Regions from separate parts of the Kineococcus sp. NPDC059986 genome, predicted to be linked through region 2. Evidence: riboswitches for the same ligand, from Rfam matches in the RefSeq annotation. Region 2 holds a riboswitch; the other holds the start of a gene.
What was found. A riboswitch is a leader RNA that binds a small molecule or an ion and turns the genes downstream of it on or off. The one in region 2 is predicted to bind S-adenosylmethionine.

Region 1 (5,618 bases), on a different contig from region 2:
CCGTCCTGGACCGGCTCGGCGCCGGCGGCGGGACGGGCACCAAGCTCGTGGCGCTCGTCGTCGTGGTCGGGCTCATCGTGCTCGGCGGCACGCTCGGCTTCCGGGTCATCATGCGGATGCAGCGGTGGATCACCGTCGTGACCGCGGTCCTGACGGTGCTCTACATCGTCTTCGCGGCCGGTTCCGTCGACCTCGACGCCGTCCTCGCCCTGCCCGCCGGGGACACCGCGGCCGTCGTCGGGGCGTTCACCATGGTCGTCACCGGGTTCGGTCTCGGCTGGGCCAACGCGGCCGCCGACTACTCCCGCTACCTGCCGCGGGAGGCCTCCAGCGGTGGCGTCGTGCTGTGGACGACGCTGGGGTCCTCCCTCGGACCGGCCGTGCTGCTCGTCTTCGGGGCCCTCGTCGTGGGTTCCCAGCCGGGTCTGAGCGACGCCGTCGCCAAGGACCCCGTGGGTGCGCTCACCGGCATCCTGCCGACCTGGTTCCTCGTGCCGTTCGTCGTCGTCGCCGTGCTCGGCCTCGTCGGCGGGGCGGTCATGGACATCTACTCCTCCGGCCTCGCCCTGCTGAACGTCGGTCTGCGGGTGCCGCGGCCGGTGGCCGTCCTCGTCGACGGGGCGCTCATGGCGGCCGGCGCCGTGTACATCGCCTTCTTCTCCGCCGACTTCCTCGTCCCGTTCCAGGGGTTCCTCATCACCCTGGGCGTGCCCATCGCCGCGTGGGCCGGGATCTTCCTGGCCGACCTCGCCACGCGCCGGACCGGGTACGCCGAGGCAGAGCTCCTCGACCCCCGCGGCCGCTACGGCGCTGTGCGCCCCCTCGCCCTGGTCACGATGGTCCTCGCCACCGTCGTCGGCTGGGGGCTGGTGACGAACGGCGGCGCGAGCTGGCTGACGTGGCAGGGGTACCTGCTCGGGCCGATCGGCGGCCGCGACGGCGAGTGGGCGTACGCCAACCTCGGCGTGCTGGTCGCCCTCGTGCTCGGGTTCGTCGTCGTGGCCGTGGCCGGGCGGGGCGAGGTGCGCCGGCAGGAGCGCCGCTGAGGTGCCCCCCGCCCCGGGTGCGTCAGCCGCGCCGGACGGTGACCTTCGGCGGCGTCTGCAGCGTCTGGGCGATGACGCAGTAGCGCTCGGCCAGCGTGATCATCTTCTGCTCCGTCGCCTCGTCGGCGTCGGAGGTGAAGTCGAAGGTGATGGTCACGTCGGTGATCCCGACGGGCACCTCCCGTGCCACCCCGAGGGTGCCGCGGGCGTCCCAGTGCGCCTCGGCGGTCACGGAGGCGTTGCGCAGTTCGACGCCCATGGCCGTCGCGACGCTGCGCAGGGTCACCCCCGCGCACGCGGCCACGGCCTCGCAGAGCATGTCGGCCGAGCACGCCTCGGTGCCGTCGCCACCGGCGGCGGGGTGCAGACCGGCGCGGGTCGTCCCGGCGAACCCGTCGACCGAGACCCCGATGGACTGCCCGTCGAGCACGGCGACGGCCTTGGCCGGCACCAGCGCCTTGGCCGGATCCTCCCGGTAGGAGTCCTTCAACGGCTTCTGCAGGGCCCTGAGCTCGGTCGAATCCACCGGGGAAGCTTAGGCCCGGAGGTGGTACGACCCGCAACCTGCCCGCCCCCCGACCGGTCCAGCACACTGGGCCGCGTGAAGTGGACCACGGCCCTGAAGACCCTCGAGGACGTCGCCGACCGTTGCGCGCACATGCAGCGCCAACCCGAGGGGATCGTGCGCCTGCGGGTGGCCGAGGCGTGGGTCTTCGGCGACCTGCTCGGCCCGCGCCGCGACGACCTGCCCGAGGCCGACGGGGTGCAGGTCGCACTCGTGACGAACGCGGCCGAGGAGGACAGCGCCGCGGGCACGCTGCCGCCGGCGGCGGGCCACTGGCTGGCCGCGTCCGGGCTGGAGACGAAACCCGTCGTCCTGTGGTTCCGCTCGGACCAGGCACCCGTGTGGAACCACGTCGTGGACCGTCCGGTCCGGTTCTGGACGGCGCAGGACGGCCTGGACCACGACGTGCTGGTGCAGCTGCGCGGGGGTGACGGCGAGTCGCTGCGTCCCCCGGCGCCCTCCCCCGCCGAACTCCACGACCGGTTGGTCGCGGAGCGCCGGGTCGGGGTGGAGGCGTTGCGCCGCACGGCGAACGAGTACGACGAGAAGCGCTGGTCGCCGGGTTCGCCGAAGAAGCGCGGGGACGCCCTGGCCGACGCCGCCCTGGGTCTGCTGGCCGTCGAGGACGCCCTCGAGCGGGTCCGGGCTACCCTGCCGGAGTGAGCGAGGAGAAGCTGAGCTACCGCCTGCTGACCGGCCCGGACGACCGCTCGTTCTGCGAGAAGGTGAGCGCCGCCCTCGCCGACGGGTACGTCCTGCACGGCAGCCCGTCGCTCACCACGACCGACGGCCGGACCGTCGCCGCACAGGCCGTCGTGCTCCCCCACGTGGTCGTCCCCCCGCCGTCGCGCAGCTGACGGGCCGCCGGAGAGGAGCTCGCCCCGACCACTCCGGAACCGGTGCTAGGGTTTCACCAGGTCATGAGTGACAGCGTCAAGCCCTGGCTCGCTGTCCGGCAACCCTCCCCCGCGGCGGGGTGCCCCAGGTGAAGACCTGGCCGGACGATCCCGTCCGGCAAGCGCGGACGACCGGACCCGTCGATCACGGCAGTGCTGAACTCCGCGCGCCCGCCGAACGACTCCCGGAGTGATCGCGTGTCCAACGCCCCCGTCCTGCCCGACAAGCCCCGGCGCCGTGGTCTCCTCATCGGCCTGGTCGCCGCCGTGATCGTCGTGATCGTCGTGGTCGTCGCCGTCGTCCTGGGCACCCGTGACGACACCGCGACCACCGCGGCCGGCGGTGGCACCCCCGCCAAGACCGTGAAGATCGGTGTCGCCGACGCCTCGCTGAAGTACTGGTCGACGTACAGGGAGCTCGCGAAGTCGAAGCTGAACGTCGACGTCGAACTGGTGAACTTCTCCGACTACACGCAGCCGAACCCGGCGTTGTCGCAGGACCAGCTGGACCTCAACCAGTTCCAGCACATCCAGTACCTCGCGAACTACAACGCGACCTCCGGCGACGACCTGCAGCCCGTCGGAGCGACGGCCGTGTACCCCCTGCCGCTGTACTCGCTCACGGCGAAGTCCGCCGCCGAACTGCCCGCCGACGCCCAGGTCGCCATCCCCAACGACGCGATCAACGAGGCCCGCGGCCTGCTCGTCCTGCAGAGCGCCGGTCTGGTGACGCTGAAGGACGGCGGCACCGCCTTCTCCAAGGTGAACGACATCGAGTCGGCGAAGGTGAAGGTGACGACCGTCGCCGCGGACCAGACCGCCTCGGCCCTGCAGTCCGGTTCCGTGGCCGCCGCGATCGTCAACAACAACTACGCCACCAAGGCGAAGCTGCCGACGAGCGACATCATCGTCAAGGACGACCCGAGCGACCCAGCTGCGGCGCCCTACGTCAACATCTTCGCGTCTCGCAAGGCCGACACCGGGAACAAGACCTACCTCGACCTGGCGGCGCTGTGGCACGACCCGGCCGTGCAGGAGGTGTTCCTGCAGGAGAACCCGGGCGCGGTCGTCCAGGACACCTCCGCGGCGGACCTGCAGAAGGAACTCACCGAGGTCGAGGCCGACGCGAAGGCCGCCGCGGGCAAGTGAACACGCTCATCTCGCTGACGGACGTCAGCAAGACCTTCGACCGTCGTGGCGGCGCGTCCGTCACGGCGGTCGACGGCGTGTCCCTCGACGTGGCCGAGGGCGAGGTCCTCGCGGTCATCGGGTACTCCGGCGCAGGGAAGTCCACCCTCGTCCGGCTCGTCAACGCGCTCGAGAAGCCGACCGCGGGCAGCGTCCGCGTCGCCGGCCAGGACCTCACGACGTTGTCGGAAGGGGAACTGCGCCAGGCCCGCTCCCGCATCGGGATGATCTTCCAGCAGTTCAACCTGTTCCGGTCCCGGACGGTCGCCGGGAACGTCGCCTACCCGCTGAAGGTGGCGGGCGTCGCGAAGGCCGAACGGGACCGGCGCACCGCCGAACTGCTCGACTTCGTCGGCCTGCTCGACCGCGCGCACGCCTACCCAGAACAGCTGTCCGGCGGTCAGAAGCAGCGCGTCGGCATCGCCCGCGCGCTCGCCACCAACCCGCCGCTCCTGCTGTGCGACGAGGCGACGAGCGCGCTGGACCCCGAGACGACGACCGAGGTGCTCTCGCTCCTGCGACGCGTCAACACCGAACTCGGCGTCACCATCGTCGTCATCACCCACGAGATGGAGGCCGTCCGGCAGATCGCCGACCGCGTCGCCGTGATGGAGCAGGGGCGGGTGGTGGAGGTCGGGAACGTCTACGACGTGTTCTCCGACCCCCAGACCCCTGCGGCGCAGCGCTTCGTGCGCAGCGCGACGCACGACCGGCCCTCGGCGGACACGGTCGCGCGCTTGCGCGCGCACCACCCGGGCCGACTCGTGAGCGTCCGCATCACCGACGAACCGGGACTGCAGCAACGCGTCGACTCGGCGTTCCGGCAGGAGGAGGTCACCGCCGAACTGGTCTACGGCGGGGTCTCGGAGATCCGCGAACGCCGGGTCGGTTCCCTGACCTACGAACTGACCGCACCCCGGGAGGGGGCGGTCGACGCCGCCCTGCGGGAGCTGGCCGCGGCCGGCGTCCACACGGACGAGGAGGCCTGAGCGTGGACTTCAGCGGATTCCTCGACACGATCGACGTCTTCGAGGCCGCGGTCTGGCAGACCCTGCTCATGGCGGTCGTCTCGCTCGTCGTGTCCGGCGTGATCGGTCTGGCGCTCGGGACGGCGCTGTACGCCACCCGCCCCGGCAACCTCTACGGCAACCGGTTCGTGTTCGGGCTCATCGGGTTCGTGGTCAACCTCGTGCGCCCCATCCCGTTCGTCATCTTCCTGGCCGCCATCACACCGCTGCAGATGGCCGTCGTCCGCACGACGATCGGGACGACGGCCGTGACCTTCGCGATCTCGCTCGCCGCGGCCTTCGCCGTCGCGCGCATCGTCGAGCAGTCGCTGGTGAGCGTGGACCCGGGGGTCGTGGAGGCCGCCCGCGCCGTCGGCGCCTCCCGGTTCTCCATCCTCGTCGGCGTCGTCCTCCCCGAAGGCCTCGGACCGCTGATCCTGGGGTACACGTTCATCTTCATCGGCATCGTCGACATGACGGCACAGGCCGGGATCGTCGGCGGCGGCGGTCTGGGCGAGTACGCGATCAGCTACGGCAAGCAGCAGTACGACTACGGGATCATCTACGTCGCCGTCGCGGCGATCATCGTGATCGTGCAGGTGGGGCAGGTCCTCGGGAACCGGTTGGCGCGCGGCGTCATGCGGCGCTGAAGCGGACCCTCGAGCTGCGCAGCCGGACTGCTCAGGTCCGGCTGCGCAGCTCCCCACCCGCGGGGACGTGCAGGACGCGCTCGCCCGAGGAGGCCGCGTACCGCGCGACCGCGTGGAACGCGACGGCCACGCCGGTCATCTCGAAGAACTCCTCGGCGTGGTACTCCAGGACGAACGGGAACGACGTCCTCGACCAGCCGGCGCTGAGCAGCGCGCTGCCGACCACCTCCAGGGCCACCGCGCCGAGGAGGAAGACGGCACCGCCG
Region 2 (5,618 bases):
ACCGTGAGGTCCGGCTCGCCGTGCAGCAGCAGCGGCGCGTTCTTGCTCTGGGACTTGGCCTGGATGGCCTCCCAGGTCGCCTGCAGGCGCTGGACGTCGGCGCGCAGCTCGTCCTCGTGGACGCCCTCGGCCGCGGTGCGGACGATGACGCCCGCGCCCTGCGGCACGACCTCCTTGAGGACCTTCTTCAGCCGCGCACGCTCGGTGTCGGGCAGCTTGCGGGAGATCCCGGTCATCGACCCGCGCGGGACGTAGACCAGGTAGCGACCGGGCAGCGAGACCTGGCTCGTCAGACGGGCCCCCTTGTGCCCCACCGGGTCCTTGGTGACCTGGACGAGGACGGGGTCGCCCGACTTCAGCGCGGCCTCGATGCGCCGCGGCTGCCCCTCGAGCCCGGCTGCGTCCCAGTTGACCTCACCGGCGTACAGGACGGCGTTGCGGCCCTTGCCGACGTCGACGAACGCGGCCTCCATGCTCGGCAGCACGTTCTGGACGCGGCCGAGGTACACGTTGCCGACCATGGTCGTCTGCGCCTGCTTGGCGCCGTAGTGCTCGACGAGGATGCCGTCCTCGAGGACGCCGATCTGGGTGCGGTCGTCCTGCTGGCGCACGACCATGACCCGTTCGACGGCCTCGCGGCGCGCGAGGAACTCGGCCTCGGTGAGGATGGCGCGCTTGCGGCCGGCCTCGCGGCCCTCGCGGCGGCGCTGCTTCTTGGCCTCGAGCCGGGTCGAGCCGCGCAGCGCGGTGATCTCGTCCTCGCCCGTGCCAGGAGTGCTCGCGGCGGCCGTGCTGCGCGGACGGCGCGGTTCGCGGACGCGGGTGACGGTGTTCGGCGGGTCGTCGCCGGCGACGTCCTCGGACTCGCCGGAGCCCCCGCGACGGCGACGACGGCGACGGCGGCGCGAGGAGCCGGACTGCTCGTCGCCGTCCTCGGAGCCTTCGGCCGCGTCGTCGGAGTCCTCGTCGTCCTCGGCGGAGCCGCCGTCGGTGGTGGAGTCCTCGGCGTCCGGGTCGTCGCGCTCGTCCCCGCCGTCGCGGCCGCGGCTGCGACGGCCGCGGCCCCCGCGGCGACGACGACGGCGCGGTGCGCCACCGTCCTCGTCGCGCGTGTCGTCGTCGTCCTCGTCGGACTCGTCGTCCTCGTTCTGGTCCTCGGCGTCCTCGTCGTCGTCCGCCTCGTCGGCGTCCTCGGTCTGCGGGCGGCGCACACCACGGGAACGACGCAGGTCGCGCAGGCTGTCGAGCACCTCGTCGTCGCGCGAGCGCACGTCGTGGGTGGTGTCCTCGAGGTCGTCGACCTCGTCGACCTGGTCGCCGTGCTCGTCCGCACGGGCCGCGGGCGGCGGGCCCGCGGGGGCGGAGGCGCGACGGCGACGCGAGGGGGTCTCGGCGTCCGGGGCCTGGAAGAAGAGAGCCGTCGCGCGGGCCGCGGCGTCGGTGGTCCGCTCGGGGGTGGTCTCGGCGACCGCGTCCCGGCGGCGGGCGCCGCGGGCGAAGCCGGCCGCGCGCACCAGGACCGGGTCGTCCATGAGGTCGGAGGGCTCGGTCGGCGCCTCCGCGGGGGTCTCGACCGGGGCGTCGACGGGGGCCTCGAGGGGGGCCTCGACGGGGGCTTCCTCCACGGGCGCGTCGGCGGCGGCCGCGACGACCGGCTCCACGGCGGGTTCCGCGGCGGGGGTCTCCACGGGGGCCGGCGTGCCGGCCGACTTGCGCGCACGACGCCGACGCGGGGGCGCGGTGACCTCCACCGGGACGTCCTCGGCGGGGGTGTCGGCAGGGGCGGCGACGGCACCGGTCTCCGCGACTGCCGGGATCTCCGCGACTGCCGGGGTCTCCGCGACTGCCGGGGTCTCCGCGACTGCCGGGGTCTCGGTGCGCGCTTCGGCGGCGGGCGTCTCGGGCGCCGCGACCTTGCGGACGGCGCGGCGGGCCCGTCGCCGCGGGGCGGGAGCCTCCGCGTCCGGGGTCACCTCGGGGGTCGCCTCGGGCGCGGGCTCGCTGGCGACGTCCGGGGTGACCGGGGTCTCCGCCACGGGGGCGGCGACCGCTGCGCCGTCACTGGTGTTCTCGGCGGTGGTCTCGTCGGTGGTCGCGTCCACGTGGGCGGGCGGACCGGCCGGCCTGCTCGCGGCGCGACGGCGGCGGGGCCGCGTCGCCCCGGTGCCCGTCGCGGACGCGGTCGTCGCGCCGTCGGTCGTCGTGTTCTCGTCGGGTGTGCTGGTCACGGGTGTGCTCCGCTTCGCCCGCAGCTTCCGCGCCACCGGTCGTCCCCCGCGGACGCTCGGGCGTCCTTGTCGGAATCGCCGGGCGGGTCGACCCGCACCCGACGGAAGTCCTGGTGCACCGGAGGGGTCGCGCGACGCGTGCTCCCCCCGGAGCCGCCGGCGGTCGTCGTCAGGGGAACGGGCCGGGGCGCCAGCGAGGTCCTTCCACCAGACCGCGGCGCTGCCCGGGACCCACGCACCAGGCGACGGTCTCGACGGCGGGCCGCCCGCCCGGTGTCGGGGAACGCGCGACCGTCTTCAGTGTGGCACAGCCCGGTGCCGCACAGCCCGCCCGCCGTGACCCTGCGCACTCGCGCCCACCGCCGGCGCCTCTCGGAACGTTCCCGGAAGGGCAGGGGGTCCGCTACGCTGCGACCAACACCATCCAGAGTGGCCGAGAGTCCTGGCTCGACGACGCCACAGCAACCACCGCGTGAGCGGCAGGTGCTCCCGCCAGGGACGATGGAGGACTCGCGATGCACAGCCGTACCCGTCTGACCCGGCGTTACCACGTCGACCTCGCGCGCACGGCCTCGATGGTCTGTCGCCCGGGCTCCTCGGCGCACCAGGGGACGTCAGCCGCAGCCTGACCGGCCGCCGCACGTCCCCGGGGCCATCGCCCCGCCCTCCCCGCACCGCACGAGCGCGCCGTTCCGCGCGCACCCCCCGACGGACGTCCCGTCCGCCTACCCCCGGAGCACCGCCATGTCCGCGCCCCGTCGCACCCCCCTGCCCCAGCCCGCCCCGTCGGCCGCCGCCCGCCTCGTCGCCAGCCGCCGCCGCATCCTGTCCGGCGCCCTCGGGGTCGGCGCCCTGGCCGCCACCGGCACCCTCGCGGCCTGCGGCGAGGGGTCCGCCGCGTCGGGTCTGGCCGCGCAGAAGGCCGTCGACCTCAAGGGCGCGACGCTCAAGCTCATGGTCAACCAGCCGCACGTGCTGGCCTTCACGGACCTGCTCGGGAAGAAGTTCGCCGACGAGTTCGGCGGCAAGCTCGATGTCACGGCCGTCCCCTACGACCAGCTGACGAGCAAGCAGATCCTCGACGTGCAGGGCGGCGACGGCGAGTTCGACGTCTTCGACTACTTCTACTTCGGCCTGGGCGAGCTGGTGAACGCCGACGCCCTCGTCGACCTCACCGAGTGGATCGGCGCCAACGGCGAGATCGGCACGGACGACTTCCTCCCGTCGATCTACGACCCGTACACGCTCATCGACGGCAAGCGGTACGGCCTGCCCTTCGACGGCGACACCCACGTCCTCTACTACAACGCCGAGGTCTTCGAGCGGTACGGCGTGGAGCCGCCGAAGACCTGGGACGAGTACGACGCGGCCGCCGAGAAGATCACCAAGGACTCCGGCGGCGCGGTCTACGGCGCCATCGTCGAGGGGCAGCAGGTCCCGATGATCCTGGGCTGCTCCTTCATCAACCGTCTCGCGGGCTACGGCGGGACGCTCGTGGACTCCGACGGCAAGCCCGCCTTCGCGGGCGAGGAGGGCCTCGCGGCGCTGCAGCACCTCATCGACGTCTCCCCCTCCGCCCTGCCGACGCCGCTGCAGACGGGCTTCGACCAGGCCAACTCGGCCTTCCTGTCCGGGCAGGGCGCCATGCTCGACACCTGGACCGACCTCGGCCTCAAGGCGCAGGACCCGTCGAGCTCGAAGATCGTCGACAAGTGGGGCGTCGTCACGCTGCCGGTCGGCGGGAAGAACACGACGCCGCGCACGGCCCTCGACGCGGGCTTCGGCCTCGGGGTGTCGAGCGCCTCGAAGCAGCAGGACAAGGCGGCGGCCTTCGTGGAGTGGGCGACGAACAAGGAGAACAACCTCCTGCTCGCCTCGACCGCCGGTTCGGGCATCGACCCGGCCCGCAAGTCGGTGCTCGACGCGGACTCGTACGCGCAGGCGGCCGGCAAGGCCACCGACGTCATCCGCGAGGGCCTGGACGGCACGCCGCTGGCGTGGCCGAGCCGGCAGGGCGCCCCGAAGGCGCTGCAGGACCTCGTCGACCAGCTGGCGCTCGCGATCCAGGGGCAGACGCCGCCGCAGGCCGCGCTCGACAAGGCCGCGGAGAGCTGGGAGAAGGAACTCGGATGACGCAGCTCGACGAACAGCGCGGGGAACGGACGCGGGCCGGGGTCCCGAGGCCCCGCCGCGGATCCGCTCCCGGAGGCCGGCGGGCGGTCCCCGGCCGGCACCGGCCCGGGCACGTCTCGACCTGGCTGGCGGCGCCCAGCCTGGCCGGGCTCGCCCTCATGCTCGTCTACCCCACGCTGTTCGTCGTCGCGCTGGCGGTGACGAAGTCCTCGCTGGCCCGACCGCTGCAGCGGTTCACCGGGACGGAGAACTTCGTGGACGCGTGGGGGTCCCTCGCGTTCGCCGGCTCCCTGGTCCGGTCGGTCGTGTTCGCCGTCGTCGCCGCCCTCGCGGCCACGCTGATCGGCGTGCTGCTGGCCCTGCTGCTGCACGCCCGCGGGACGCGCTTCGGCGTCGTCGGGACGGTCCTCCTGCTACCGCTCGTCACCCCGCCCGTCATGGTCGGGGTGGCGTGGAAGCTCATGCTCGCCCCCGTCGGCGGCGCGTTCGGCGGGTTGTTCTCCGCCCTGGGGTTCCCCGGGGCGAACCCGTTGGGCGACAGCGTGGGTGCGTTCGGCGCCCTCGTCGTCATGCACGTCTGGCAGTGGACCCCGCTCGTCACGCTGCTCGTGTTCGCGGCACTGCTCGGGGTTCCCGAGGAACTGCGCGAAGCGGCCGCCCTCGACGGGGCCGGCGCGTTCCGGTCGTTCACGAACGTCGTGTGGCCCGTCGTCGCGCCGAACGTGTTCTCGGTGCTCCTGCTCGAACTCGTCATCGGGCTCAAGGTGTTCGACCTCGTGACGGTCGTGACCCAGGGCGGGCCGGGCGTCTCCACCATCGTCTCCAGCTTCGAGATCTTCAGGACGGGCATGCGCGGCAGCTACGAGATCGGCACGGCGGCGGCGGAGACCCTCGTCTTCGGCCTCGTCGTGGGTGTCCTGACCACCGTCGTCACGCTGCTGCGGGCGCGCGCCGTGAAGGCCGACCAGTGAGCGCGACGACGGTTCCGAGCGCCCGGCGTGCGACGACCCCGGCGGCGACGTTGCGCCGCGGGGGGATCCGCGTCGTCCTCGCGGTCGTCGCGTTCGTGGCGCTGCTGCCGCTGCTGTTCCTCGTCTCGCTGTCGCTGCGCAGCGTCGACGACATCGCCAACGGCGGCTGGCTTCCCAGCGTCTTCGTGTGGTCGAACTTCTCGAAGGCGTTCTCGACGGTCCCGCTGTCGACGATGCTCGCGAACTCCTGGGTCGTCGCCGTCGGCGCGACGGTGCTGACCTCGCT

Region 1: it holds a riboswitch for S-adenosylmethionine, as region 2 does, so the genes downstream of both, AB0637_RS14825 (MetQ/NlpA family ABC transporter substrate-binding protein) here and AB0637_RS07525 (sugar ABC transporter substrate-binding protein) in region 2, are expected to answer to the same signal.

Annotation. Positions count from the first base shown of each region.
Region 1 covers NZ_JBFBND010000018.1:68,822-74,439, reverse strand. Annotated here, with positions in the region: gene AB0637_RS14845 (cytosine permease) at 1-1,046, shown strand, start outside; gene AB0637_RS14840 (OsmC family protein) at 1,069-1,572, opposite strand; gene AB0637_RS14835 (hypothetical protein) at 1,648-2,274, shown strand; partial or broken gene AB0637_RS14830 (DUF1737 domain-containing protein) at 2,271-2,435, shown strand; SAM riboswitch class IV at 2,528-2,638, shown strand; gene AB0637_RS14825 (MetQ/NlpA family ABC transporter substrate-binding protein) at 2,706-3,656, shown strand; gene AB0637_RS14820 (methionine ABC transporter ATP-binding protein) at 3,653-4,684, shown strand; gene AB0637_RS14815 (ABC transporter permease subunit) at 4,753-5,352, shown strand; gene AB0637_RS14810 (hypothetical protein) at 5,384-5,618, opposite strand, start outside.
Region 2 covers NZ_JBFBND010000007.1:47,018-52,635, forward strand. Annotated here, with positions in the region: gene AB0637_RS07520 (Rne/Rng family ribonuclease) at 1-2,228, opposite strand, end outside; SAM riboswitch class I at 2,646-2,736, shown strand; gene AB0637_RS07525 (sugar ABC transporter substrate-binding protein) at 2,973-4,361, shown strand; gene AB0637_RS07530 (sugar ABC transporter permease) at 4,358-5,332, shown strand; gene AB0637_RS07535 (carbohydrate ABC transporter permease) at 5,329-5,618, shown strand, end outside.